Regions from separate parts of the Kitasatospora sp. NPDC057223 genome, predicted to be linked through region 2. Evidence: riboswitches for the same ligand, from Rfam matches in the RefSeq annotation. Region 2 holds a riboswitch; each other region holds the start of a gene.

Region 1 (5,177 bases), on a different contig from region 2:
CTCGGAGCGGACGGTGTCGACCACCGAGAAGGCGAAGTCCATGTGCATGGACTCGTCCCGGAACACCCAGTTGGTGCCGGTGGCCAGGCCGTGCAGCAGGCCGCGGCTGCGGAACCAGTACACGTACGCGAAGGCGCCGTAGAAGAACAGGCCCTCGACGCAGGCCGCGAAGCAGATCAGGTTCAGCAGGAACGCGCGGCGGTCGTCCTTGGTCTGCAGCGAGTCGATGTGGTCGACCGCGTTCATGTACTTGAAGCAGAACTGCGCCTTCTGGCGGATGGAGGGGATGCTCTCCACCGCGTCGAAGGCCGCCGCGCGGTCGTCCGGATCGGGCAGGTAGGTGTCGAGCAGCGTCAGGTAGAACTGGACGTGCACGGCCTCCTCGAACAGCTGCCGGGACAGGTAGAGCCGGGCCTCGGGGGAGTTGATGTGCTTGTAGAGGCTCAGCACCACGTTGTTGGACACGATCGAGTCACCGGTCGCGAAGAAGGCGACCAGCCGGCCGATCATGTGCCGCTCGCCCTCGCTGAGCTTGGCGAGGTCGGCGACGTCGGAGTGCAGGTCCACCTCCTCGACGGTCCAGGTGTTCTTGATCGCGTCCCGGTAGCGGTCGTAGAACGACGGGTAGCGCATCGGACGCAGCGTCAGCTCGAAACCGGGGTCGAGCAGCATCTTCTCGCGGCCGGGCGCGTCGAAGTCGGTCTCCGGGGTGGGGGAACTCACTGGCAGGCCTCGCAGGACTCGGGGTTCTCCAGGGAGCAGGCGAGCGCTGCCTCCTCCTCCGGAGTGAGGGTGGGCGTCGGCACGGACACCGGGGCCGGGGCGGCCGCGCGGGCGGCGCCGGAGGCGGCCTGAGCGATCCGGGTGGCCGGGCGCGACCGCAGGTAGTACGTGGTCTTCAGGCCGACCTTCCAGGCGTACGCGTACATCGAGCTGAGCTTGCCGATGGTCGGCGCCGCCATGAAGAGGTTCAGCGACTGGCTCTGGTCGATGTACGGCTGCCGGGCGGCGGCCAGGTCGATCAGCGCGCGCTGCGGCAGCTCCCACGCGGTGCGGTACAGCGAGCGGACCTCGACGGGCAGCCAGTTCAGCTCCTGCACGGAGCCGTTGGCCTCGCGCAGCGCGTCCCGGGTCTGGGCGTCCCAGACGCCCAGCTCCTTGAGCTCGCGGACCAGGTACGGGTTGACCTGGAGGAACTCGCCGGAGAGGGTCTCGCGCTTGAACAGGTTGGACACCTGCGGCTCGATGCACTCGTACACGCCCGCGATGGACGCGATGGTGGCGGTCGGCGCGATCGCCAGCAGCAGCGAGTTGCGCAGGCCGGTGGCGGCGATCCTGGCGCGCAGCGCGTCCCAGCGCTCCGCCCACTGCGGGGCCGTCTCGAAGTGGTCGATGTGCAGCTGGCCGCGGGCGGCGCGGGTCTCCGCGTACGCCTCGTGCCGGCCCAGCTCCTCGGCCAGCTCGTTGGAGCGCTCGTAGGCGACCAGCATGATGCGCTCGGCGATCAGCGTGGACAGCCGCTTGGCCTCGGCGGAGTCGAAGTCCAGGCGGAGCTGGAAGAAGACGTCCTGAAGGCCCATCACGCCGAGGCCGACCGGGCGCCAGCGGGAGTTCGAGGCGCCGGCCTCGGGGGTCGGGTAGAAGTTGATGTCCACCACGCGGTCGAGGAAGGTGACGGCGGTGCGGACGGTGGTGTCCAGCCGGTCCCAGTCCATCGCGTTCAGCAGGTCGGCGGGGGTGGCGCCGGGGGCGACGTGCGCGCCCAGGTTGACCGAGCCGAGGTTGCAGACGGCGGTCTCGGAATCGTCCGTGACCTCGATGATCTCGGTGCAGAGGTTGGAGGAGTGGACGGTCCGGCCGGGGACGGCGGTCTGGTTGGCGGCGCGGTTGGAGGCGTCCTTGAAGGTCATCCAGCCGTTGCCGGTCTGCGCCAGGGTGCGCATCATCCGCGAGTAGAGGGTCTGCGCGGGGATGGTGCGCACGGCCTTGCCCGCGGCCTCGGCGGCGAGGTAGGCGGCGTCGAAGTCGGCGCCCCACAGGTCGACCAGCTCGGGGGTGTCGGCGGGGGAGAACAGCGACCAGTCGGCGTCGGCGTTCACCCGGCGCATGAACTCGTCCGGGATCCAGTGGGCGAGGTTCAGGTTGTGGGTGCGCCGCGCCTCCTCGCCGGTGCTGTCGCGCAGCTCCAGGAACTCCTCGATGTCCGCGTGCCAGGTCTCCAGGTAGACGCAGGCCGCGCCCTTGCGCCGGCCGCCCTGGTTGACCGCCGCGACCGAGGAGTCCAGCGTGCGCAGGAACGGCACGATGCCGTTCGACTTGCCGTTGGTGCCGCGGATCAGCGAGCCGCGCGAGCGGATCCGGCTGTAGGACAGGCCGATGCCGCCGGCGTGCTTGGACAGCCGGGCGATCTGCGCGTAGCGCGAGTAGATCGAGTCCAGGTTGTCCAGCGGCGAGTCCAGCAGGTAGCAGCTGGACATCTGCGGGTGCTTGGTGCCCGAGTTGAACAGCGTCGGCGAGGACGGCAGGTAGGACAGCGCGCTCATCAGCGCGTACAGCTCGGACACCTCGCGCACCGACTGCTCGTCGTCGCCGACCGCCAGGCCGGACGCGACGCGGAGCAGGAAGTGCTGCGGGGTCTCGATCACCTTGCGGGTGATGGGGTGGCGCAGCAGGTAGCGCGACTGGACGGTGCGCAGGCCGAAGTACTCGAAGCGGTCGTCGCCCCTCTGGTCGATCAGGGCGTCCAGGGTGTCGGCGTGCTTGGCCACGAACGCGGCCGTGGTGTCGCCGATCAGGCCCTCGGCGTGGCCGACCGTGATCGAGGCGGAGAAGGACACCGCGCCCTGGCCGACGGCCTCGTCGGCGATCTCCAGGGCGAGCAGGCGGGCGGCGAGCTTCGAGTACTGCGGGTCCTCGGCGATCATCGACGCGGCGGCCTCGACGGCCAGCCCGCGCAGCTCCGCGAAGTCGGAGCCGGCGTGGCGGCCGCGCAGGGCGGCGGCGGCGACGTGGCCGGGGTCGACCTCGGGCAGGTCTGCGCTGCGGTCGGTCAGCAGCCGCAGGAGCGCTCCGCCCGGGTCGGACACCGTCGGGTCGGACGGTGCGGAGGTGCTGGAACCCTGGGCGGGCAGCGTGGCTGAGGCAGCGGTGGTCAAGGCGCTCTCTCCTGGCGGCGATCGGCGGACGACTCAAGGTCACCGGGCCGTACGGGGGCAGGGGAGCACGGCGCGTGTGCCGGGTGGCGTCGCGCGACGGTGTCTCCCCGGCCCGCCCGCGAGGCCCGGAAGTGTTGCCGTGCTGCAGGGCCTCTGCGGGGAGGCCGTGTGGCACGCCGTCGGCAGGTATTCGGACTCGCGGGGCCTTGGGAACAGCCCGCTCACCGCTGCGGGGCAGTCCCGGATTCGCACCGGGTTCCCCTGCGTTCGACAGCAGGAGTGAGCATACATCTAGTGCCGCTGATCCTTGTTACCACCACATGTTGTGTCGCGCCGATCGTTTGTTCGAGTGGGCGAGTGGTGTGGAGTCATCCCGGAGGGGCCCTTGACGTGGCTTTCCGGGGCCCGTGCGGGCCGTTCGGGCACCCCCCGCGCGCCGGTGGCTGCGGGTGTCCGTCCGGTGCCTTCAGAGGGCCTTGCTGTAGACCAGCAGGTCAATTCCCGGGGCCGGTGACCAGTCCCGCCCGGGCGCGCGGCGGAAGCCGATCCGCTCGTAGAGGCGGTGTGCCGCGTGCATGTCCGGCCGGGTGGAGAACGCCATCGCGGTCAGGCCCAGCGCGCCGCTGCGGGCCAGCGCGGCCCGCACCAGCGCCTCGCCGACGCCCCGGCCGCGCGCCGGGGCGCCCGTGGCGAGCATCCGGATCTCGCCCTCGTGCGGCTCGGCGACGTCGGCCCAGACGGTGCCGCCCGCGGCGAAGGTCACACAGCCGAGGACCTGTCCTCCTGGCCCGCCGTCGACCGCGACGAGGAGTTCGGCCTCCCGGGCCCGGCGGGCGGTGTCGCGCAGGAGGTCGACGTAGGGGCCGTCGGGCGCGGTGTGGCCGCCCCCGACGAAGGCCTCGACGCAGACCTCACCCGCACCCGGGAGGTCCTCTTCGCGGGCGTGGCGGATGACGATGTGCATGGCGCCAGTGTGCCGGAGGGCAGGTCGCCGGCGGCGGGGAGGGTGCCGGCCGGGAGGGTGCCGGCGAGGGGCTCGGATGCCGGGCCGGGGGCGCCGTGCAGCCGGTCGGGGGTGCCGGGGTCGGCCGGGTAGCCGGTGGGCCGGTGCCAGTTGTCGCGGCCGTGCCGGCTGTTGCGGTCCACGTCGCGGCCGATCAGCACGCCGAGCAGGCCGAAGCCGCCGACGGCACCGAGCAGGGAGAGCGCGCCTGTGAGCGCCGAGGAGTCCATGACTCCACTCTGACGGCGCGTCCGGGGCGCCACGAGTGGCAGGAACGCAGGATTGCATCGAAATACTGCCACCCCGACCCTGGCGCCCGGCCCGGCCCGCACGGCATGCTGGACGGCATGCTCAAGAACGTCGTCGCCGTCGTCCTGGAAGAGGTCCACCCCTTCGAACTCGGCGTGGCCTGCGAGGTCTTCGGCCTGGACCGCAGCGAGGAGGGCCTGCCGGTGTACGACTTCGCGATCGCCGGCGCCCACCCGGGCCCGCACCGCACCCACGCGGGCTTCACCGTGGACGTACCGCACGGCCCCGAGCGGCTGGCCACGGCCGACCTGGTGATCGTCACCGCGACCGGCCTGCGCGACTCCTACCCGCTGCCCGTGGTCGACGCGCTCCGGGCAGCCGTCGACCGCGGCGCCAAGGTCCTCTCCATCTGCAGCGGCGCCTTCCTGCTCGGCCAGGCCGGGCTGCTCGACGGCCGCCGCGCCACCACCCACTGGCGGTACACCACCGAACTCGCCCGGCGCTTTCCCCGCACCACCGTCGAGCCCGACGTGCTCTACACGGACGCCGACCCGGTGATCACCTCGGCCGGCACGGCCGCCGGCATCGACGCCTGCCTGCACCTCGTCCGCCGCATGCAGGGCGCCGAGACCGCCCGCGGGATCGCCCGCCGGATGGTCGTCGCCCCGCACCGCGAGGGCGGCCAGGCCCAGTTCGTCGCCCGCCCGCTCCCCGAGGACGACGGCGCCTCACTCGGCGGGCTGCTCGACTGGATGCGCCACCACCTCGAC
Region 2 (5,177 bases):
TCCTCGATCTGACCGGGCGTCAGATAACGTTCGGCGATCGAACGGGCGATCGAGCGGCCGTGCCGGGCACTGTGGTACGCCACCACGTCCGCCTTGCCGATGAGTTCGGCTGCGCGGACGGTCACCAGCGACGGGTCGCCCGGGCCCAGGCCGACCCCGTAGAGCCGGCCCGGCTTCGACTGGTTGTCCGTCACTCTTCTTCACTCGCAATCGCGTTGATGGCGGCGGCGGCCATCGCGCTGCCGCCGCGGCGGCCGCGGACCACCAGGTGCTCCAGGGCGGAGGGGTGTTCGGCCAGGGCCTGCTTGGACTCGGCGGCGCCGATGAAGCCGACCGGCACGCCGATCACGGCGGCCGGGCGCGGGGCACCGGCCTCGATCATCTCCAGCAGCCGGAACAGCGAGGTCGGCGCGTTGCCGACGGCGACCACCGCGCCCTCCAGCCGGGGCAGCCACAGCTCCATCGCGGCGGCGCTGCGGGTGTTTCCCATCCGCTTCGCCAGCTCGGGGACGGACGGGTCGGAGAGCGTGCAGATGACCTCGTTGTCGGCGGGCAGCCGCTTGCGGGTCACCCCGCTCGCGACCATCGACACGTCGCACAGGACCGGCGCGCCGGCCCGCAGCGCCGCGCGGGCGTCCGCGACGACGCGCGGGGACCAGAGCAGGTCCTCGACCAGGTCGGTCATGCCGCACGCGTGGATCATGCGCACCACGACCTGTGAGACGTCGGCGGGCAGGCCCGCCAGGTCGGCCTCGGCCCGGATGGTGGCAAAGGACTCGCGGTAGATGGCCGCCCCGTCCTTCTCGTACTCGATCACTTCGTCCTCCGGGCCCGGGCCACTGCTTCGGCCATCTCTTGCGTTGTCACTGCCGGCTGTTCCACTGCCGGCTGTTCCACTGCCGGCTGTTCCACCGGCCGCTGTTCCACCGACTGCTGTTCCACCGACCGCGGGGGATCCTGCGGCGGGCCCGGGCGGACGGACACCTGGTAACCGTCCCCCGTGGCGAGGACGTCCACCCACTCCCCCGCGGGGTGTCCGCACCGGCGGGCGCAGCCCGACCAGTGCACGGGCAGCAGCCGCTGCCCGGCGGGGCCGTCAGCGGCGAGGGCGCGGGCCGCGTCGGCCCGGACGTCCGCGAGCGACCTGGCGCAGCCGGGGGTGCCGGTGCAGGCCATCGCCCCCTCCCACGGGGAGTGCGGGTCGAGCCCCGGGCCGGCGGCCGCGATACGCCGGGCCCAGGGGCCGGCGGCGTCCGGCGGGAGTCCGGGGATCACCACGCCCCGCCACGGGGTGACCCGCAGGCTGCCCGCGCCGGCCTCGGCGGCGTCGGCGAGCAGCCGCCATCCGGCGGCCGTGGCCCGGCCGAAGGGCAGCCCTGCGCAGAGCGCGTACCGGCCGCAGGGCCCGGCGACCGGGCCGGCCTGCGGCAGGGTGCCGGGAAGTGCGGGCAGGGTGCGTACGGGCAGGCCGGGGAGGGTGAGCAGGGTGCCGTCCGGGTCGGCCTCGCGGATCCGCCAGGCCCGGGTGCCGGTGCTGCGCAGCAGGGCGAGGAAGCGTTCGGCGGCGAGCAGCGCGGCCGGTACGGCCTCGGCGGCCGGCACCTCGAAGGCCCTGGTGGCACGGCCCAGGCGCAGGAGTGCCGCGCCGTCGGGGGTTGCGATCAATGTCACATCGGCGTCGAGCCCGGCGACGTCGCCCCGGCCGTCGTCGAGGGCGAACAGGAAGCGGCCGGAGAGGCCGGTGGTCCAGTCGGCGGCGCACAGGGCCGCGTCCAGCGCGCGGACCCAAGTCGTCGTGTCCGCATGGCCGTTGCCGTCGACACCGGCGAGCGGCGAGGCGACGATGTTGCGGATGCGCTCGTGCCGGTCGGAGGGGAGCAGGCCGGCGGCGCGCAGCCGGGCGCCGAGCTGTGAGCCGCAGTCGTCCGGCAGGCCGCGCAGTTGGACGTTGCCGCGCGAGGTGGTCTCCAGCGAGCCGTCGCCCAGCCCTTCGGCGGCGTCGGCCAGCACCCGTACCTGATCCACCGTCAGCAGTCCGCCGGGCAGCCGGACTCGGGCGAGGGCCCCGTCGTCGGCCGTATGTAGGCGAAGGGTCCCCGGGCACGCGTCCTCGCGGGCCCGGTCGGGCCCGCCGGAGCCCTGGGCGGCGGGGTCGGTCGAGGGTGACATGGCCGCGAGCATACCGATGATCCGACCGGACGCTCTGTCCCGTGGATCACCCCCAGCGCCTACTATGCTCCCGGGCGGATCCTTGTGGTCCGCTCACGCCAGAGACGGCGCAAAGGGGAGGAAACCGGTGCAAACCCGGTGCGGTCCCGCCACTGTGACCACGGTTCACCGCCGTGGGAGCCAGGAACTCCTGCCGTCCTCGACTCTCCCCCGGTCTCCGGCCGGGGGGACACCCCACGGGGCGCGGACCCCGAGGAAGGCTCGACCTATGCGCCGCCGCATGCCTGCGCCCGGGCTCACCCCGGTGCCGCCGCCCCTGCTCGTGCCCGTGCCCGCCCTCACTGCCCGTACCGGGCAGGAGGGGTCCATCGAGGCCGGGAGGGCCTTCGCATGATCCTGCTTCTGTCGACCTCGGACACCGACCTGCTCAGTGCCCGGGCCGCCGAGGGCCCCGTCCCGTTCCGCCTCGGCAACCCGGCCCGGCTGACCGCCGACGACCTCCCCGCGCTGGTGGAGGGCACCGACCTGGTGGTCGTCCGGCTGCTCGGCGGGCGCCGCGCCTGGCAGGAGGGCCTGGACGCGCTGCTGGCCGGGCCCCGCCCGGTGATCGTGCTGACCGGTGAGCAGGCACCCGACGCCCAGCTGATGGAGCTGTCCACCGTCCCCGCCGGCATCGCCGCCGAGGCGCACGCCTACCTCGCCCACGGCGGCCCGGCGAACCTCGCCGAACTGGGCGCCTTCCTGTCCGACACCGTGCTGCTCACCGGCCACGGCTTCGCCGCGCCCGCCTCCGCCCCCGAGTGGGGGCCGCTGGAGCGCACCGCGACGGCGGAGAACGCCGACGGCCCGGTCATCGCGGTGCTCTACTACCGCGCCCACCACATGAGCGGCAACACCGCCTTCGTCGAGACGCTCTGCCGGGCCATCGAGGACAAGGGCGCCCGGCCCCGGCCGCTGTACTGCTCCTCGCTGCGCGGCGCGGAGCCCGGGCTGCTGGCCGAGCTGGGCACGGCCGACGCGATCATCACCACCGTGCTGGCGGCCGGCGGCACCCGGCCGGCCGACGCCTCGGCCGGCGGCGACGAGGAGGCCTGGGACGCGGGCGCGCTCGCCGCGCTGGACCGGCCGATCCTCCAGGCGCTCTGCCTGACCTGGTCGCGCGCCGCCTGGGAGGCCAGCGACGACGGCCTCTCCCCGCTGGACACCGCGACGCAGGTCGCCGTCCCCGAGTTCGACGGCCGGCTGATCACCGTCCCGTTCTCCTTCAAGGAGCTGGACGAGGACGGCCTGACCGTCTACGCGGCCGACCCCGAGCGCGCCGCCCGGGTCGCCGGGATCGCGGTGCGGCACGCCCGGCTGCGCTACATCCCGGCCGCCGAGCGCCGGCTCGCGCTGGTGCTGTCCGCGTACCCGACCAAGCACGCCCGGGTCGGCAACGCGGTCGGCCTGGACACCCCGGCCAGCGCGATGCGACTGCTCACCCGGCTGCGCGAGGAGGGCATGGACCTCGGCCCGCTGGACGGCCCGGACGCGCTGCCGGGTCTCGCGCCCGCCGCCGACGGCGACGACTCTCACGAGGGCGACGCGCTGATCCACGCGTTGATCGCGGCCGGCGGCTACGACCAGGACTGGCTGACCGAGGACCAGCTCGCCCGCAATCCCGTCCGCATCCCCGCCGCCGACTACCGGCGCTGGTACGCCGAACTGCCCGCCGGCCTGCGCGAGGAGGTCGAGCGGCACTGGGGCCCGGCGCCCGGCGAGCTGTACGTCGACCGCAGCCGCAACCCCGACGGCGACATCGTGCTGGCCGGCCTGCGGGCCGGGAACCTGCTCGTGCTGATCCAGCCGCCGCGCGGCTTCGGCGAGAACCCGGTCGCGATCTACCACGACCCGGACCTGCCCCCCTCGCACCACTACCTGGCCGCCTACCGCTGGATCGCGGCGGCGCAGGAGGACGGCGGCTTCGGCGCCGACGCGGTCGTCCACCTCGGCAAGCACGGCAACCTGGAGTGGCTGCCCGGCAAGACCGCCGCGCTGTCCGCCGACTGCGGCCCGGACGCCGCGCTCGGCGACCTGCCGCTGGTCTACCCCTTCCTGGTGAACGACCCGGGCGAGGGCACCCAGGCCAAGCGGCGCGCCCACGCCACCCTGGTCGACCACCTGGTGCCGCCGATGGCCCGGGCCGAGAGCTACGGCGACATCGCGCGCCTGGAGCAGCTGCTCGACGAGCACGCCAACATCGCCGCGATGGACCCGGCCAAGCTGCCGGCCGTCCGGGCCCAGATCTGGACGCTGATCCAGGCCGCCCGCCTCGACCACGACCTCGGACTGGACGAGCGACCCGAGGACGACGGCTTCGACGACTTCCTGCTGCACGTCGACGGCTGGCTCTGCGAGGTCAAGGACGCCCAGATCCGCGACGGGCTGCACGTGCTGGGCCAGGCCCCGGCCGGCGTCGACCGGGTCAACATCGTGCTCGCGATCCTGCGCGCCCGGCAGATCTGGGGCGGCGTCGCCGCGCTGCCCGGCCTGCGCGAGGCGCTCGGCCTGGACGAGTCCGCGCTGACCCTCGGCGCGACCGACGCGGCCGAGGCGAAGGCCCGTGAGCTGGTCGAGGCGATGGAGGCCGAGGACTGGGCGCCGGAGGCGGTCGAGAAGATCGCCGCCGGCCTGCCGCCCGCCGTCGCCGAGGTGCTGGCCTTCGCGGCCCACCAGGTCGTCCCGCGCCTCGCCGCGACCACGGACGAGCTGGACGCCGTCGTGCACGCGCTCGGCGGCGGCTTCGTGAAGGCCGGCCCGTCCGGCTCGCCGCTGCGCGGGCTGGTCAACGTCCTGCCGACCGGGCGCAACTTCTACTCCGTCGACCCGAAGGCGGTGCCCAGCCGGCTCGCCTGGGAGACCGGCCAGGCGCTGGCCGCCTCGCTGGTCGAGCGCTACCGGGCGGACAACGACGGCGCCTACCCGCCCTCGGTCGGCCTCTCGCTGTGGGGCACCAGCGCGATGCGCAC
Region 3 (5,177 bases), on a different contig from region 2:
CAGGTCGCCGAACCGCCCGCCACCGTGCCGATCCCGGTCGTCGTGCCCGCACCGGTGCCGACCGCGACCGTGGCCATCCCGGTCGTCGTGCCCGCCCCGGTACCGGCCGCCGCCCCGCCGGCCGCCCCGGCCGTCGTCGCGGCGCCGCCCGCCGTGGCCGCGCCCGGCCCCGCCGCGTCGCCGCCCCCGTACCCGCACGGCAGCCCCTCGCTGCACCGGCCGGGTGCCGTGACGGCGCCCGCCGCGTCGCCGCCCGCCGCGACCGGGCACTTCCTGCTGCCCTCCGGTTCGCCCGTCCAGCTCCCGGCGCACCCGCCGCAGCCGCACGCCCCCGGCGGCCCGATCGCGGTGCTGCTGATCGGCCCGGCCGGCGCCGGCAAGACCACCGTCGCCCGGCACTGGGCCGAGCGGCGCCCGAGCCCGACCGCGCACATCAGCCTGGACGACGTGCGGGAGTGGGTGCAGTCCGGCTTCGCCAACCCGCAGTCCGGCTGGAACAACGCCTCCGAGGCCCAGTACCGGCTGGCCCGGCGCACCTGCGGCTTCGCGTGTCGCAACTACCTCGCCAACGGCATCTCCTGCATCATCGACGACGCCGTGTTCCCCGACCGGCCGGCCATCGGCCTCGGCGGCTGGAAGCGCCACATCGGCCCCGGCATGATCCCCGTCGTCCTGCTCCCCGGCCTGGACTCCGTCCTCGCCCGCAACGCCCGCCGCAGCGGCAACCGGCGCCTCAGCGACGAGGAGGTGGCCCGGATCCACGGGCGGATGGCCGGCTGGTACAACTCGGGCCTGCCGATCATCGACAACTCCCAGCTGGACGTCGGCGCCACCGCCGCCGCACTGGACCGGGTCATCCTCGCCCGCCTGCTCGGCCACCCCGTGCACTAGATCCGGACCGCCCGCCCTGTCAGTGCCGGCTGGGACACTGGACCCGTCCTGCTGATCCACCGGGGGAGCTGCGCCCGTGCCCGAAGGCCACATCATCCACCGCCTGGCCGCCGAGAACTTCACCGCTTTCGGCAAACGCCCCGTCCGGGTCTCCAGCCCGCAGGGGCGGTTCGCCGCCGACGCCGAGCTGATCGACGGACAGCTGCTGACCGAGGCCGAGGCGACCGGCAAGCACCTGTTCCTCGGCTTCGAGGAGGGCGCCTGGCTGCACATCCACCTCGGCCTGTACGGCGGCTTCACGTTCGCCGAGGGCCCGGCCCCCGCGCCCGTGGGCCTCGTCCGGCTGCGGCTGGAGAACGACGACTCGTACGCCGACCTGCGCGGCCCCACCACCTGCGAGCTGCTCACCGCCGCGGGGAAGGCCGCCGTGCACGCCCGTCTCGGCCCCGACCCGCTGCGCGCGGACGCCGACGCGGGCCTCGCCTGGCGGCGGATCTCGGCCAGCCGCACGACCGTCGCGGCGCTGCTGATGGACCAGAAGGTGCTGGCCGGCGTCGGCAACGTCTACCGCGCCGAGGTGCTCTTCCGGCTCGGCATCAGCCCGCACCGGGCGGGGCGCGACCTCACCCGCGCCGAGTGGGACGCGATCTGGGCCGACCTGGTCGCCCTGATGCACGAGGGCGTCGACGCGGGCCGGATCGACACCGTCCGCCCCGAGCACACCCCCGAGGCGATGGGCCGCCCGCCGCGGGTGGACGACCACGGCGGCGAGGTGTACGTCTACCGGCGGGCCGCGATGCCCTGCCTGGTCTGCGGCACCGCCGTCCGCACCGAGCAGCACGCGGCCCGCAACCTGTTCTGGTGCCCGCGCTGCCAGCAGGCCTGACGGGGGCGGCGCTCCCGGCGGGGGCGCTCAGCCGGTGGCCGAGCCGGGTTCGGTGTGCTCGGCCGCCGTGCAGGGCGCCAGCAGCGCGCCGAGCTGTTCGTCGACGAGCCGGTAGCGCACCACCCGGCCGTCCTTGTCCCCGGCGACCGCGCCGGCCGTCCGCAGCAGCCGCAGGGCCTGCGAGACGGCGGGGTCGCGCATGCCGGTGGCCACGGCGAGGTCGCTGACGGCGAGCGGCCCGGCCCGGTGCAGGGCGAGCAGCAGGGCCAGCCGCCCGGGGTCGGCGAGCAGGGAGAAGCGGTCGGCCCAGGTGCGGACGTGAGCGGTGTCGCCGATCGCCGCGATGGCTTCGCAGACCCGGTGTCCGTCGATGGTCCGGTGGCCCGCGCGCTCGGCCGGTACGAGATGCATGCGTGCCATTGTCGCAGCCCAGGGCATGTGATCCTGGACACCTGCGCAGGTGCGCAGCCTTGCAAGCGTCACCTGACGCCCCGTACGGTGTTGCCCGCCGTGGTGTTCGGGAAGCCGGTGACGGACCTTCAGAGGTCCCAGACCGGCGCGGCCCTCGCCACTGTGATCAGGGAGTCTCCGCACCCTCCCGGCCCCGTCGGGGCCGGGTGGTCACTGGGCGCCGTCGGGCGCCTGGGAAGGCCCGTGCGGAGGAGTTCGGACCCTGTCAGCCAGGAGACCGGCCACGGCATCTCACGAAGTGATCCACGAGGTGCTGGAGCGTGATCCGCAGATGACCCTGCCCGAAATCGAAGCTGCCCCGGTGGCGGCCGCGCCCGCGCTGCCGGCGTTCCGCTGGCGACGCGAGGACACCGTCCGTACGGCCGGGCTGATGGCGGTGATCCTGGCGATGCACGTGGCGGCCTTCGGGACGCTGTTCTTCCTGGTTGCCCCGCACGAGTACGCCGTCGGCACCCAGGTGTTCGGGGTCGGCCTCGGCATCACCGCCTACACGCTCGGCATGCGGCACGCCTTCGACGCCGACCACATCGCGGTGATCGACAACACCACCCGCAAGCTGATGGCGGACGGCAAGCGCCCGGTGTCGGTGGGCTTCTGGTTCGCCCTCGGGCACTCCTCGATGGTGGTCCTGATGGCGGCGCTGGTGGCGGGCGGCGCCCAGCTGGCGAACACGCTGATGGACGAGGACTCGCCGACCCACCAGTGGCTGGGCGTCCTCGGCACGAGCGCCTCCGGTGCGTTCCTGTACCTGATCGGCGCGCTGAACCTGGCCGCGCTGTTCGGCATCCTGCGGGTCTTCCGGGCGATGCGGGCGGGCCGCTACGACGAGGCGGAGCTGGAGGAGCACCTCAACGCGCGCGGCCTGTTCAACCGGGTGCTGAACCGGGCCACCCGTTCGATCACCCGCCCCGGCCAGATGTTCCCGGTCGGGATGGTGCTGGGCCTGGGCTTCGACACCGCGACCGAGGTGACGCTGATGGTGATGGCCGGCAGCGGCGCCGCCGCGGGGCTGCCCTGGTACGCGATCGTCTGCCTGCCGCTGCTGTTCGCGGCCGGGATGAGCCTGTTCGACACGCTGGACGGGACGTTCATGAACTTCGCGTACCAGTGGGCGTTCTCCAACCCGGTGCGCAAGGTGTACTACAACCTGACCATCACCGGCCTGTCGATCGCGGTGGCGTTCATCATCGGCACGATCGAGCTGGTCAGCGTCCTGCACGAGAAGCTGGACCTGACCGACCCGGTGTCCGGCTTCGTCGCCGGCCTGTCGCTCGACAACGTGGGCTATGTGATCGTCGGACTCTTCGTGGTCGTCTGGGCGGCGGCGATCGCGTACTGGCGCCTCGGCAGGATCGAACAGCGCTGGTCGCCGTCCTGACCGGACGCCCGCGCTCAGGCCGCCGCCCCGCTGAGCGGGCCCGCGAAGCCCGGCCGGACAGCCGACGCGTCCGCCCGTCCGGCCTGCTCGGCGGGCGAACCGGCGCCGGGCTCCGTACGCTCGACCCATGTCTGATGCGTACGCGGGCCGGCGGGAGCGTCTGAGGGAACACTGCAGCGCGTCGGGGACGGACGCGGCTCTGATCACCCGGCCGGCGAACGTCCGCTACCTGACCGGCTGCGCCCCCTGCGGGGCGACGCTGCTGCTCACCAGGGAGCGCGCCCTGCTCGCGCTGCCGGACGACCTGCCGCCGGACGACACCGGCGAGCACCTGCTCGGCGAGGACCTCACCCAGCTCCAGGTGACGGCCGGCGCGGACACCGCGCTCGCCGCCGCCGAGGCGGCCGCCCGGCTGCGGGTCGGCGACCTCGCGGTGGAGGAGCACGACCTCACCGTCAGCCGCCACCGCGCGGTCGCGGCCGTCGCCGAGGGCGTGCGGCTGGCGGACGCGCGCCGGGTGGTCGAGCGGATGCGGGTGATCAAGGACGAGCACGAGATCGCCGACCTGCGGATCGCGGCCGAGATCGCCGACCAGGCGCTCAGCGAGCTGCTCGAATCGATCCTGGTCGGGCGCACCGAGCGGCACCTGGCGATGGAGCTGGAGCGCCGCATGATCGACCACGGCGCCGACCGGGCGGCCTTCCCGGTCTCCGTCGGCACCGGCAGCCACTCCGGGCAGGCGAGCCACCAGCCCACCGACCGGCGGGTCGAGGAGGGCGACTTCCTGACCGTCGTCCTCGGCGCCCAGTACCGCGGCTACGGGGTCTCCACCGCCCGCACGTTCGTGATCGGCGCGTCCCCCGCGCCCTGGCAGGTGGAGCTCCACCGGCTGGTGTTCCGCGCCCAGCGGGCCGGCCGCGAGGCGCTCGGGCCGGGTGTCGAGAGCTGCGCGCCGGACGCGGCGGCCCGCGAGATCCTGCAGGCCGCGGGTCACACCGAGGCCTCTCCGCACCCGCTCGGCCACGGCATCGGCCTGGAGATCCGGGAGGCGCCGCGTCTCGGTCCCGCAGACATGGGTAAACTGGACAATCGCGTGCCGGTCACCGTCGGCCCAGGAGTGCATCTCCCGGGCAGGGGCGGGGTCCGGATCGAGGACACGCTCGTGGTGCGCCCCCTCGAAGAGGGCGGGCCCGAGCTGCTCACCATCACCACCAAGGAGCTCCTCGCCCTGTAGTCCCGATGCCGCACTTGTCCTGCGGCGGCCGGGGCCGGGTCGCGTCCCCTTGGTTCCTTGACAGCTATATCCAGGAGTAAGTGCGCCCGTGGCTTCCACGAACGATCTCAAGAACGGCATGGTCCTCAAGCTCGACGGTGGCAAGCTCTGGTCCGTCGTAGAGTTCCAGCACGTCAAGCCCGGCAAGGGCCCGGCCTTCGTGCGCACCAAGCTCAAGGAGGTCCTGAGCGGCAAGGTCGTCGACAAGACCTTCAACGCCGGCACCAAGGTCGAGACCGCCAACGTCGACAAGCGCGGCATGCAGTTCTCGTACAAGG
Region 4 (5,177 bases), on a different contig from region 2:
TCTGCCCGCGGCCATCGGAGAAGAACGGCTCCCCGCCCTCGACCGTGACCACGCCGTGGTGGATCTCGTAGCCCTCGACCCGCTGCCCGTAGGCCTCGCCGACCGGCCGGGCCAGCACCTTTTCGGCGCCGAACCGGACGTGCGCGGGCAGCAGGCCGAGGCCGCCGACCGCGCCGGCCTTCGACTCCACCTCGTCCACGATCTCCCGGGCCAGCATCTGGTACCCGCCGCAGACGCCCAGCACCGGCAGCCCGGCCGCGGCCCGCGCCCTCAGCGCCGGCTCCAGGCCGCGCTCGCGCAGCCAGGCCAGGTCGGCGACGGTCGCCCGGGTGCCGGGCAGGATCACCAGGTCGGCGTCGGCCAGTTCCTCCGGCCGGGTCGCCCAGCGGACGAGCACCCCGGGCTCCTGGGACAGCGCGTCCAGGTCGGTGAAGTTGGACAGCCGGGGGAACCGCACCACGGCCACCCGCAGCACGTCCGCGCCGTACGGGCCGGGGCTGTCCTCCCGGTCGACGACGGTGGAGAGGTCGAGCGAGTCCTCGGCGTCCAGCCACAGGCCCTTGAGCATCGGCAGGGTGCCGAGCACCGGACGGCCGGTCAGGCCGTGCAGCATCTCCAGGCCCGGCTGGAGCAGCCGGGCGTCGCCGCGGAACTTGTTGACGAACCAGCCGGCCACGTGCCGCTGGTCCTCGGCGGACAGCAGCGCCAGCGTTCCGTACATGGCGGCGAACACCCCGCCCCGGTCGATGTCGCCGACCACGACGACGGGCAGCCCGGCGGCGGTGGCCAGGCCCATGTTGGCGATGTCGCGGTCCCGCAGGTTGATCTCGGCGGGCGAGCCCGCGCCCTCGCAGACCACCACGTCGTACCGGCGCCGCAGGTCGGCCAGGCACTCCAGGGCCCGCTCCAGCAGGACGGGCTTGCGCTCGCGGTAGTCCATCGCGCCGACCTCGGCGACCGCCCGCCCGAGCAGCACCACCTGGCTGCGGCCGTCCGCGCCGGGCTTCAGCAGCACCGGGTTCATCGCCGCCTCGGGCTCGACCCGGGCGGCCTGCGCCTGCATCGCCTGCGCGCGGCCGATCTCGGCGCCGTCGGCGGTGACGAAGGAGTTGAGGGACATGTTCTGCGCCTTGAACGGCGCGACCCTGACGCCCTGCCGGGCCAGCCACCGGCAGATCCCTGCCGTGACCACGCTCTTGCCCGCGTCCGACGTCGTTCCGGCGACCAGCAGTGCCCCGCTCAATTCCGGCCACCCTCTCGTTGACTGCCTCGTTGCCCACCGACTGTCCGTAGGGCGTACCGCAGGGCGCCGTGCCCGGCCACCGTGACGCCGAGCGCCAGCAGGCCGACCCGGCGGGACAGCCGGCAGGCGCGCTCGATGTCGTCCACCCCGACCGGGCGCAGTTCGGCGCCGAGCACCGGCCGGTGCTCGACCCGCGCCCCGTACGCGAGGGTGCCGCCCAGCCGCACCCCGAGGGCGCCGGCGAAGGCGGCCTCGGCGCGGCCCGCGTTGGGGCTGGGGTGGGCGGCGCCGTCGCGGTGCCAGACCCGCCAGGCCGTGCCGGGCTCGCGAGCGGCGCAGACCGTCAGCAGGGCGGTGAGCCGGGCCCCCGGCCAGCCCGCCACGTCGTCGAGCCGGGCCGAGGCCCAGCCGAACCGGGCGTAGCGCGGCGAGCGGTGCCCGACCATCGCGTCCAGGGTGTTGACGGCGCGGAAGGCGAGCAGGCCGGGGGTGCCGGCCAGCGAACCCCAGACCAGGGCGTTCACCACGGCGTCGGCGGTGTTCTCGGCGACGGACTCGACCACGGCGCGGGCGATCTGCTGCTCGTCGAGGGCGCTCGGGTCGCGCCCGCACAGGTGCGGCAGCCGCTCGCGGGCGGCGGCGAGGTCGCCCGCGGAGAGCGCGCGGCCGATGGTCCGCGCCTCCCGGGTGAGCGAGGTGCCGCCGAGCACCGTCCAGGTCGCGGCGGCGGCCAGCGCCGCCCGGCCGGCGGGGAGCCGCCCGGCCGTCCGCTCGGCCAGCACGGCGCCGGCCGCGACGGTGCCGACGCAGAGCGCCGTGTACGCCGTGCCGGCGGCGCGGCGGTCACGCCAGAGCAGCCGCTCCAGGCGGCCGGCGGCGGTGCCGAAGGCGGCCACGGGGTGGCCGCGGCGGGGGTCCGCGAAGCGGGCGTCGGCGAGGTATCCGGCGACGGCTCCGAGGGCGAAGGCTGCGCTGCGGGTCAGCCCGCGCACGGCAGGGGCGACGCGGTTCGGCGGCGGGCTCGGTTCGACGGTGGCCGGTGGTCGGCCCGGGCAGCCTGCATGGCGTGCGTGTCCTCACTCAGGGTCCGCGCCCTGGATCGACGTACCGGGGGCGAGAGTCTCCTGGCTTCCGGGTCGGGCACGCCCGGGGCGTCCGCGGGCCCCGGGGGGCCGTGCTGACGCCTGTTCGAGTGTGCTCCCCGGTGACAGTGGCGGGACCGCGCCGGATTCGCACCGGCTTCCTCTGCATTGCCTCCGTTTGGCTGAAGGATCCCATCACGCTGTTCGACCGGGCGTCAACCGAGGTCGCGGAGGGTTTGGTCACACGCCGGGCGGGCACGGCGGGCGCGCCCGCAGCGGCGGTTGGGCGGCCGGCCGGCCGGCCCCGGGAACCGTCGCTACCTCCGAGTACGGTGCCCGCCGGGCCGTCGGGCTCTGGACGATCCGCCGGTCGCGCGGGTGGAGCCCGGGCCGCGCTTCGTGCGTTCGGAGCCTGGGGGCGCACCGGCCCCGGCCCGTACGGTCGTTCCCCATGCGACCCAGACAGCCCCACCTGCCGCCGGTCCCCTTCTCGCCCGCGGCGGCCAGGGCACACCGTGCCGGACTGGGCCTGACCCCTCAACAGGTGGCCGAGGGGATGGCCGCGCACGGGATCCGGCTGCTGCCCGGCCACGTCATCGGCTGGGAGAGCGGTGAGATCCGGCCGTCCGAGGAGGAGTTCATCGCCCTGGCCCGCGCCCTGTGGTGTCCGCCGGCGCAGCTGATGGGCGCCCGCCCGGCCTGCCTGCGCGACTTCCGGGTGGCCCGCGAGCTGGGCCGGGAGGAGGCGGCCCGCCGGATCGGCGTCCCGCCGCGCGCGTACGAACTGGCGGAGGCCACCGGCAGCTGGAACGGCGACGAGGACCAGACGTACGCCCTGGCCCAGGTGCTCGGGCTGACCCTGCGGGACGTGCCGGCCGTGCTCGGGCGCGGGGACGAACTCGAACAGCGGCTGCGCCGGTGCGTCGACGGGCGCTGGCAGGCGCAGGTCAAGGCGATCGGGCGGATCGTCCCGGTGCCGCGGGAGACCCTGGCCGCCGTCCTGACGGACCTCCAGGAGGAGCAGCAGGTCACCGCCCACTGGGGTGCGGGCAGCTGGGGGTCCGCCGCCCCGGCGCAACCTGAGCCGCCCCGGCGTGACCGCCCGCTCGCCGAGCGCTTCTGGGAGCTGCTGGCGGGGCAGCACACCGGGATCCCGGTCTGACCGGCGCCGGCGGCGAGCCGGCGTTCCGTGCCCCGGACGGCCCGCACCGGTGGCCGCCCGCCCGCGCGGCGAGTGGACTGGTGTGTGTATGCAACCGGGCCGCGGCCGGCGAGGCGGCGGAGCGGCAGGCACCAGAGCGGGGAGAGCGATATGCGTTGGGGAACCGCAGCCGTCGTGGCGGCAGCCGCAGCCGGGACGGGCGTCGCCGTGCTGGCGCTCGGCCGCAGGGTCTCCGAGCGGGCGGTGCACCCGGGGGCGGGCGGCGCCCCGAAGGGCGCCGCGCAGGTACGGGTCACCGGCCTGGCGGCCGGCCGCGTCACGCTCACCCGGACGCCGCAGAGCGCCCGCCCCGGCCGCTACGCCCTCGAATGGGGGGCGGACGGTCACGCGGTGGTCGGGGACGTCCTGCAGAGCTCCCCGCAGGGCGTCACCCGCCGTCTGGAGCGCGCCGACGGCGCCCCGGAGCCAGGTACCGCCGTCCGGCTGACCCCGCGGGTGTACCGGGGCGACCCGGGGACCGCCCTCGGGCTCCCGTTCATCGAGACCGCCGCCAACGGTGAGGGCGGCGCGCTGCCCGCCTGGTACGTGGACGGCAAGCGCGGCATCTGGGTGCTGCTGGTGCACGGCCCGGGCGCCGACCGCGAGCAGACGCTCTGCGCGATGCCCCAGCTGGCGCGGCTCGGCCTGCCCGTCCTCTCGGTCACCTACCGGGGGGACGAGGGGGCGCCGGCCTCCCCCGACGGGCTGGGCCACTTCGGCGAGACCGAGTGGCGCGACGTCGAGGCGGCCGTCCGGCTGGCCCTGGACAGCGGTGCGGGCCGGGTCGTCCTCTACGGGTGGTCGCTGGGCGCCACGATGGCCCTGCAGACGGCCGCCCGCTCCACCTGGGCGTCGGCGGTCAGCGGGCTGATCCTGGACTCGCCGGTGCTCGACTGGCCCGCCACCGTGCGCCGGCAGGCCACCGGCGCCGGTGTCAGCGCCCCGCTCGCCGCGCTGGGCGCGCTGGCCGCCGAGGGGCGCTCCAAGGTCGACCTCGCGGGCTTCGCCCGGCTCGCCGAGGGCACCGACCTCCAGGTGCCCACGCTGGTGCTGCACAGCCCTGCCGACGCGGTCGCGCCCTGGCAGGCGGCCGCCCGCCTCGGGGAGCGCCGGGCCGACCTGGTCACCCTGCGGCCCGTCCCCGGGGCGGAGCACGCGGCCCTGTGGAACGCGGATCCGGGCGGCTACGAGGAGAGCCTGCGGCGGTTCCTCACGCCGCTGCTCTGAACCCGGCCGTCCGGTGCCGGCGGGTACCAGAGGGTGGCGTGAGCACGTCATTTTCGGGTCGGGCGGGACCGGTTTGGGGCCTGTTGCCCGATCTTGTGACCCCTACCGCCCCGCCTCCCCGCAGACTCGCCGAACTCGATGTGACAGAACGCCCGTGCACGGGGAAGACTGCACGGCGTGACGTCTCGGAACCCGCGCGACCGTGATGCCCCGCTCCCGCCGACGATCGGTACCGGCGCGACGGTGACGCGTCTGCCCGGTACCGCCCACCGCACCGACGGTGCGCGTCCGGGCACCCCCGGCGCACCCCGCCGCCGTGGCCCCGCACCGGCCCCCGGGCGCGGGCGTGTCCCCGTACCCGAAGGCTTCCCCGCACCCGCCGAGCTGGCCCCGCTGGCCCGGCGGATGCTCGTCGACGCCGTCC

Evidence for each region. Region 2 has a riboswitch for cobalamin ahead of cobN (cobaltochelatase subunit CobN). Riboswitches for the same ligand answer to the same signal wherever they lie in the genome.
Region 1: it holds a riboswitch for cobalamin, as region 2 does, so the genes downstream of both, ACFUK0_RS16690 (ribonucleoside-diphosphate reductase subunit alpha) here and cobN (cobaltochelatase subunit CobN) in region 2, are expected to answer to the same signal.
Region 3: it holds a riboswitch for cobalamin, as region 2 does, so the genes downstream of both, ACFUK0_RS15975 (HoxN/HupN/NixA family nickel/cobalt transporter) here and cobN (cobaltochelatase subunit CobN) in region 2, are expected to answer to the same signal.
Region 4: it holds a riboswitch for cobalamin, as region 2 does, so the genes downstream of both, ACFUK0_RS20565 (cobalamin biosynthesis protein) here and cobN (cobaltochelatase subunit CobN) in region 2, are expected to answer to the same signal.

Annotation. Positions count from the first base shown of each region.
Region 1 is NZ_JBHUWW010000040.1:17,138-22,314, reverse strand. It holds gene ACFUK0_RS16695 (ribonucleotide-diphosphate reductase subunit beta) at 1-672, opposite strand, end outside; gene ACFUK0_RS16690 (ribonucleoside-diphosphate reductase subunit alpha) at 720-3,131, opposite strand; cobalamin riboswitch at 3,319-3,459, opposite strand; gene ACFUK0_RS16685 (GNAT family N-acetyltransferase) at 3,622-4,119, opposite strand; gene ACFUK0_RS16680 (helix-turn-helix domain-containing protein) at 4,506-5,177, shown strand, end outside.
Region 2 is NZ_JBHUWW010000048.1:1,378-6,554, forward strand. It holds gene ACFUK0_RS18610 (precorrin-2 C(20)-methyltransferase) at 1-194, opposite strand, end outside; gene ACFUK0_RS18615 (precorrin-8X methylmutase) at 191-817, opposite strand; gene cobG (precorrin-3B synthase) at 814-2,169, opposite strand; cobalamin riboswitch at 2,238-2,382, shown strand; gene cobN (cobaltochelatase subunit CobN) at 2,560-5,177, shown strand, end outside.
Region 3 is NZ_JBHUWW010000037.1:35,335-40,511, forward strand. It holds gene ACFUK0_RS15960 (AAA family ATPase) at 1-891, shown strand, start outside; gene ACFUK0_RS15965 (Fpg/Nei family DNA glycosylase) at 968-1,777, shown strand; gene ACFUK0_RS15970 (ArsR/SmtB family transcription factor) at 1,805-2,188, opposite strand; cobalamin riboswitch at 2,272-2,489, shown strand; gene ACFUK0_RS15975 (HoxN/HupN/NixA family nickel/cobalt transporter) at 2,520-3,626, shown strand; gene ACFUK0_RS15980 (M24 family metallopeptidase) at 3,754-4,860, shown strand; gene efp (elongation factor P) at 4,949-5,177, shown strand, end outside.
Region 4 is NZ_JBHUWW010000056.1:16,143-21,319, reverse strand. It holds gene ACFUK0_RS20570 (cobyric acid synthase) at 1-1,243, opposite strand, end outside; gene ACFUK0_RS20565 (cobalamin biosynthesis protein) at 1,240-2,235, opposite strand; cobalamin riboswitch at 2,340-2,534, opposite strand; gene ACFUK0_RS20560 (helix-turn-helix domain-containing protein) at 2,777-3,487, shown strand; gene ACFUK0_RS20555 (alpha/beta hydrolase family protein) at 3,638-4,753, shown strand; gene ACFUK0_RS20550 (hypothetical protein) at 4,931-5,177, shown strand, end outside.